DNA from 2 places in the Pseudochrobactrum albidum genome. Region 2 is predicted to be linked to the other one. Evidence: riboswitches for the same ligand, from Rfam matches in the RefSeq annotation. Region 2 holds a riboswitch; the other holds the start of a gene.
The links. Region 2 has a riboswitch for cobalamin ahead of ACSTTO_RS10650 (TonB-dependent receptor plug domain-containing protein). Riboswitches for the same ligand answer to the same signal wherever they lie in the genome.
Positions count from the first base shown of each region.

Region 1: linked by a shared signal. The riboswitch ahead of metE (5-methyltetrahydropteroyltriglutamate--homocysteine S-methyltransferase) and the one ahead of ACSTTO_RS10650 (TonB-dependent receptor plug domain-containing protein) in region 2 are both predicted to bind cobalamin.

Region 1 covers NZ_JBPVTR010000021.1:61,808-65,224, forward strand. The annotation lists gene ACSTTO_RS06095 (Glu/Leu/Phe/Val family dehydrogenase) at 1-405, opposite strand, end outside; cobalamin riboswitch at 903-1,191, shown strand; gene metE (5-methyltetrahydropteroyltriglutamate--homocysteine S-methyltransferase) at 1,256-3,417, shown strand, end outside.
Region 2 covers NZ_JBPVTR010000023.1:345,710-349,126, forward strand. The annotation lists gene ACSTTO_RS10640 (DEAD/DEAH box helicase) at 1-529, shown strand, start outside; gene ACSTTO_RS10645 (Ldh family oxidoreductase) at 672-1,682, shown strand; cobalamin riboswitch at 1,780-1,981, shown strand; gene ACSTTO_RS10650 (TonB-dependent receptor plug domain-containing protein) at 2,150-3,417, shown strand, end outside.

The sequences.
Region 1 (3,417 bases), on a different contig from region 2:
GAGAATACGGGAAAATGCCTGAATATAGGCACGGGACAGGCGCTCCAGTTCAGCTTTGGATAATTTACGCGGATCAACCTGAATGGCACCCTTGCCGCCGCCATAAGGCAGGTTCATCACCGCGCATTTGAATGTCATCCAGAAAGCCAGCGTTTCCACTTCCTCGGCTGTTGCATCCGGATGATAACGAATGCCGCCCTTTGTCGGGCCGCGTGTATCATCATAGCGGCAGCGCCAAGCAATAAAGGATTTGCGTGATCCGTCATCCATACGGATCATCAGACGAACCTTGGTAGTCTCTCGAGCAAATTTCAGTTTTTCGATCACATCCGCATCGATTTCCAGATGGCTTGCAGCCTCATCCAGACGCACCAGTGCATTTTCGAGGGGATTATCCTGTACCATTGAAATTTGCCTTTCTTGCGATTTACAGACGAAAAATTACGTTTTGCATAACCTTTGCGAGGCTTTTGCGCAACAAAATATGACAGCCATACTGACATTATGAGAATTCAGCATAAGTTGAGAAGTAAAACAGATACTTCTTGCGACACGCTTTGGCGCGCAATTGCATATTAGCAATAACTTCTAAAATGCCATTCTTCTATGCAGAGCCTTTCAGGTACCGGCAGCCATCATGATTCGAAATATGGGCAGCTTCAGACGCTGTCATCATAAAAACCGGCGGTATTTTTAACCATTGGCAATACCGACGGGGCTTTTATCTGTTTTATGAAACCCGATAATTTACCCTTCCCATAACGGCATAAAAGCCCTGTCACGCCACATATCAGGATATTTTCTAAGTTTCCATAAATTAATAGCAATATATCCATATAAACAAATCTTTATATTTATATTGACATCTTTTCGCTGATAAGGCAGATTTCAGCCATCGTGGTTCTTATCTGCAATTCTCCGGCGTATGCCAAAGCGCTGCAAAATTGTGAATAAGCTAAGAGGGAATGCGGTGCGGCGCATCAGGCTTGCAAGAACAGGTCTGGCACCAAATCCGCAGCTGCCCCCGCAACTGTGAACGGCGAGTTTTCTTCCGCTTATGCGGCCTGCATCCTGCAAGTTACGCATATTTGCTCAAAATCTGGGCGGCCACTGAAATAACAATATTTCGGGAAGGCCGGAACAAAATGTTGACCCGTGAGCCAGGAGACCTGCCCGATATATATCAGCAAACAGCGGGTTCTGTACGCATGCGGCGTGCAGATTTCCTTCTGTTCCTATTCGTCGGGGTTTTGAAATGACCGTTATTACTGCAAATTTAGGCTTTCCGCGCATCGGAAAACAACGTGAACTCAAATTCGCGCTGGAATCCTACTGGGCCGGAAAAAGCACTCAGGATGATCTTCTTGCCACCGCCGCATCACTGCGTGCACAAAACTGGAAACTGCAACAGGAAAAAGGCATAAAAATCATCCCCTCCAATGATTTTTCCCTTTATGATCACGTTCTTGATCTGGCTGTAACTCTTGGCGTAGTTCCGGAAATTTATGGCTGGAATGGTGGCAAGGTAAGCCTTGATACCTATTTTGCCCTTGCCCGTGGCGGCAAAACCGGCACACATGCTATAAATTGCGGCTGCAACAGCACATCAAATGAAAATGGCGTGCCCGCACTGGAAATGACCAAATGGTTTGATACCAACTACCATTATATGGTTCCGGAATTCAGCACCGGTCAAAAATTTACCCTGACGGATAATAAACCGCTTAACGAATTCAACGAAGCAAAAGCCTTAGGCATACACACCCGTCCTGTGATTTTGGGGCCTGTTTCCTTTCTCAGGCTTGGCAAATCAAAAGACGCGGGTTTTGATATCGGCAAAACACTGAATGCCCTGTTACCGGTCTATGCGCAGCTTCTTGCGCAGCTTCACACAGCCGGTGCTGACTGGGTGCAGATTGATGAACCGGTGCTGAGCCTTGATCTTGATACCAAAGATCATGAAGCTGTGCGCAATGCTTATGAATATCTGACGGCAAAAGTGCCGGAATTGAAAATTCTTCTCACCAATTACTTTGGCACCTATGGCGATAATCTTCTCACAGCCATCACCCTGCCTGTAGCCGGATTGCATCTGGATCTGGTACGCGCGCCACAGGATCTGGATGCCGCTCTGAAAATCGCCCGCCCGGATCTTGTTCTCTCGCTTGGCGTGATTGATGGCCGCAATATCTGGCGCGCTGATCTGCGCAGCATAGCAGAGCGTGTTAAAACCGTTATTGCACAGCGCGGAGCAAAAACAGTGCAAATAGCGCCTTCCTGCTCCCTGCTTCATGTGCCTATTGATCTGGAGCTTGAAAAAAAGCTGGATACGGAAATTCGCCAATCTCTGGCTTTTGCCGTGCAGAAACTTGAGGAGCTGGCAATTCTCGGCACTGCGCTTGGTGCAAATCCGCAAACTGCGGAAGCTGCCCTGAAAAGATCAGATGATGCTATTGCCGCCCGCAAGGCTTCAGCCAAGGTGAATAATCCGGCGGTTCAGGCGCGCGTTGCAGCCATTACCGATGCCCAGACCCGTCGCCAAAGCCCGTTTGATGTGCGGATTAAACTGCAAAACGCTCATCTTAAACTGCCGCTCTATCCAACCACCACAATTGGCTCATTTCCGCAAACCGGTGAAGTGCGTCAGGCGCGTTCTCGCTTTTCCAAAGGCGATTTATCCGCAACCGAATATCAGGCTTTCCTTGAACAGGAGACGGAAAAAACCATCCGTTGGCAGGAAGAGATCGGCATTGATGTTCTGGTTCACGGTGAATTTGAACGCAATGACATGGTGCAATATTTCGGCGAACAGCTCGATGGCTACGCCTTCACCCAATCCGGATGGGTGCAGAGCTACGGCTCGCGCTATGTGCGCCCGCCTGTAATTTACGGTGATGTCTCCCGCCCCAAGGCCATGACTGTGGAATGGGCAAAATTTGCCGGCAGCAAAACAAAAAAGCCAATGAAAGGCATGCTCACCGGCCCTGTTACCATGCTGCAATGGTCATTCGTGCGGGATGACCTGCCCCGCTCCGAGGTTTGCCGCCAGATTGCCCTGGCATTACGGGATGAAGTAACAGACCTTGAAGCTGCCGGCATCAGTGTTATCCAGATTGATGAACCGGCTTTGCGTGAAGGCCTGCCACTACGCAAAAGTGACTGGGCAAATTATCTGGACTGGGCAGTTACAGCCTTCCGCCTCAGTGCGGCAGGCGTGAGAGACGAAACCCAGATTCATACCCATATGTGCTATTCGGAATTCAATGATATCATGCCTGCAATTGCTGCGCTTGATGCCGATGTGATTTCAATTGAAACTTCCCGCTCCAAAATGGAACTGCTCAGTGCCTTTTCGGATCAGGGTTATCCGAATGAAATCGGCCCTGGTGTTTATGATATTCATTCACCACGCATTCC
Region 2 (3,417 bases):
GTCTGATGCACCTGTGCGGCCACTGGGTGCGCCATCGCGCTCCAATGACCGTAACAGCCGTGATCGTGGTGAGCGCACCATGCGTGAAAACCGGTCCGGTTTTAACGGCGGGGCATGGTTCAGTTTGTCGGCAGGGCGTCAACATCGCGCTGATCCCAAATGGGTATTGCCACTGATTTGCAAGGCCGGACATATTTCCAGAAGTGATGTCGGCGCAATTCGCATTCTTGAAAACGAAACCCGTTTTGAGATCAATGGTGAAAAAGCGCAGGAATATTTCTCTGTTGTTGAAGAACAGGGCACCGGTGAAAAGGGGCTGACTATCCGCCTATCCAGCGCGCCGGAACAGGAAAGCCGCGGCCAGCGCCCAGACCGCTCCCGCTATGACCGCCGCGGTGATGACAAGCAAGGATCAGGAGCGCCAAAGGGCAGGGCGCGTTTTAAAGGCGGTGAGGGCAAATTTTTTGGCGATAAACCGAAGAGCCCGCGCAAGCCACGTGAAGGTGGCGAGCGCAAAAGCTTCCGCTGATTATTGGACTTTGAGAACCCGCTCTTTTTGAGCGGGTTTTTCTTATCAGGTTATAGACTTGCTGTTTTATCATGGCTGGGCTAGGTCTCTGATATATTAATCCGACTTTGGGCGGTGTGATATTCAGGGAGGATGCCATATTATGAGTGCAACAATCACAATCACGCTGGATGAGGCTTATAATCTGGCGGAAAAGACCTTTATCGGGCTTGGTCTTTCCGAAGATCATGCAAAAGCCAATGCGCGTTTGCTGCAAAACTGCCAGCGGGATGAATGTGATTCACACGGGCTTTATCGGGTTTTGAGCTGTGCGCAGACCATTAAAGCCAAAGCCGTGGTGACGGATGCCGTGCCGCAGGTGGAAGATCGCGCCGGCGGTATTGTTGCGGTGGATGCTAAAGGCGGATATTCGCTGCTGGCGCTCGAAAAAGCTTTGCCGCTTCTGGTGGAGAAAACCCGCAAACTTGGCATTGCCGCACTGGCGATTAATCATTGTGTGCATTTTTCTGCGCTGTGGCCGGAAGTGGAAATGCTGGCAGAACAGGGGCTTGTTTCTCTGGCTATGGTGCCAAGCCATGCATGGGTGGCGCCTGCGGGTGGCAAAACCGGTGTTTTTGGCACTAATCCGATTGCCTTTGGCTGGCCGCGTGCCGGCAATTATCCGTTTGTGTTTGATTTTGCCACCAGTGCTGCGGCACGGGGGGAGATTGAGCTTTATCGCCGTGCCGGTAAGCCGATTCCGGAAGGCTGGGCGGTTGATAAAGACGGCGCACCAACAACGGATGCGCAGGCGGCACTGGAAGGGGCGATGCTGACATTTGGCGGCTATAAGGGCTCTGCCTTGTCGGCAATGGTGGAATTGCTGGCGGGGCCGTTGATCGGCGATATGTTGAGCCTTGAATCTCAGGAATGGGATAAGGGGCGCGGTGCATCACCGCGTCACGGGGAAATTGTGATTGCCTTTAATCCGGAAAGTTTTCTTGGCGCGGCCATGGCGGAACATATGGCGCGGGCGGAGAAAATGTTCTCGGCGATTACCGCGCAAGGTGCGCGTCTGCCATCGCAGCGCCGCTATGAGGCACGTGAGCGCAGTTTGAAAAACGGCACGGTCACCATCCCGCAGAAACTTTATGATGATATTTGCGCCTTGTAACAAGATGCCTGGTGCAAACTGCGGCACAAGGAACACGCCACGCATGAAAATGCGTGGCATTTTTTGTATAGGAATTGACCTGTTTGCGGTGCATTGTTATCGTTTTTACGGAAAAGGTTTTGCCCGCGGCAGCAATCTGCCCGGCAAATGAAAAGGGAACACGGTGTTTAATCCGTGACTGCCCCCGCAACTGTATATGGCGAGCGGCCTCCGGTTAAGCCACTGCTTGAAAAAGCGGGAAGGCGGAGTGTCCGTGATGACCCGCAAGTCAGGAGACCTGCCTTTTCCGGTCACCAGCCGGTATGCGAGGGGTGTGCGGGCGCGGATATCCGTGACGGTGACATTGGAGAAATGTTGCCGCATGCGGATTACTGTTTTTTTTAAAAAATCAGTCTCAGCTGCGGTTTGTATAATGAAATTAAGGCAAGCTGTATCACAAGGAAGGCTTGTTTTTGTGGCGGGACAATATGACACGCAATTTATTAAACCTTAAAATAAATATATTGGCATTGGGTACGGCTCTGGTTGTTTGCAATTGCGGCACGGCTTGGGCTGAGGAAAAAAACCAACAAACGATACAATTGAAAGAGATTGTTGTAACCGCCGGCCGCACACCTTTGCAGGAAGGTAAAACCGGCCGTGCCGTAACTGTGATTACCGGCAAGCAGCTTGAACAAAATCAGGTGCGTTATCTGGCTGATGCCTTGCGTCTGGTGCCGGGTTTTTCCGTGTCCCGTTCCGGCACAAAAGGCGGGATGACCAATATCCGTGTGCGCGGCGCTGAAGCGGATCATTTGCTCGTAATGATTGATGGCGTCAAGGTAAACTCTGCCTCTGGTGAAGCGTATGATTTTGGAGCTCTGCAAACTGAGGATATTGAGCGTATTGAAATTCTTCGTGGTCCGCAGAGCGCTTTTTGGGGATCAGATGCTTTGGCCGGCGTCGTGAATATCATCACTAAAGGCGGCAAGCGTGACGGTTTCAAAGTTAGCGGAACCACAGAGGTCGGCAGCCAGAATTCATGGCTTGGCGGTGTGTTATTGCAAGGCGGTGCTGAAAATTACGATATGGCGCTGTCAGCGTCCTATCGTCGTACTAAAGGTTTTAACATCTCTAATTTTGGTGATGAAAAAGACGGTGATACTAACTTGACCCTGAATGGTAAGGTCAATGTTGATTTGTCTGAGGCTGCAAAGCTTGATGCAACTTTGCGCTATGTGAAGAACCGTACTGATTTGGATGATATGTTTTCACCAGATCCTATGCGTTCTTTAGGGGCTTTTGCAAAAAAGAAAGATTTAATCGGCAGTCTTGGTTTGACTATCAAGGGTTTAGATGATGCTCTGACACAAAAAATCCGATTGTCGGGAAGCGATCAGGATTACAAATCTTTTGAAGCTCGGGGAAATGGTAAAAATCGCAGTAAGCGTCTGTCTGGTAGTTATCAAGTATCCTATGTTTTTGATACGCCTTCTTTTGCGGTTGCTCATCATACAATTACTGGTGGCCTTGAATGGCAACGCGAAATTTATACAAATGTTCTTCGCCATGAACGTGAAACTTACTCTTTCGTTGGAGAGTATAATGGCGAATTTTACGATCAAATTTATTTAAATGTTGCCCTGCGTCACGATATTAATGATGAATTTAAAGATGCGACAACCTACTCTGTCAGTGGGGCGTGGGCTATTCCTGAAACGACTGCAAAACTCCATGCTTCATTAGGGACAGGGAA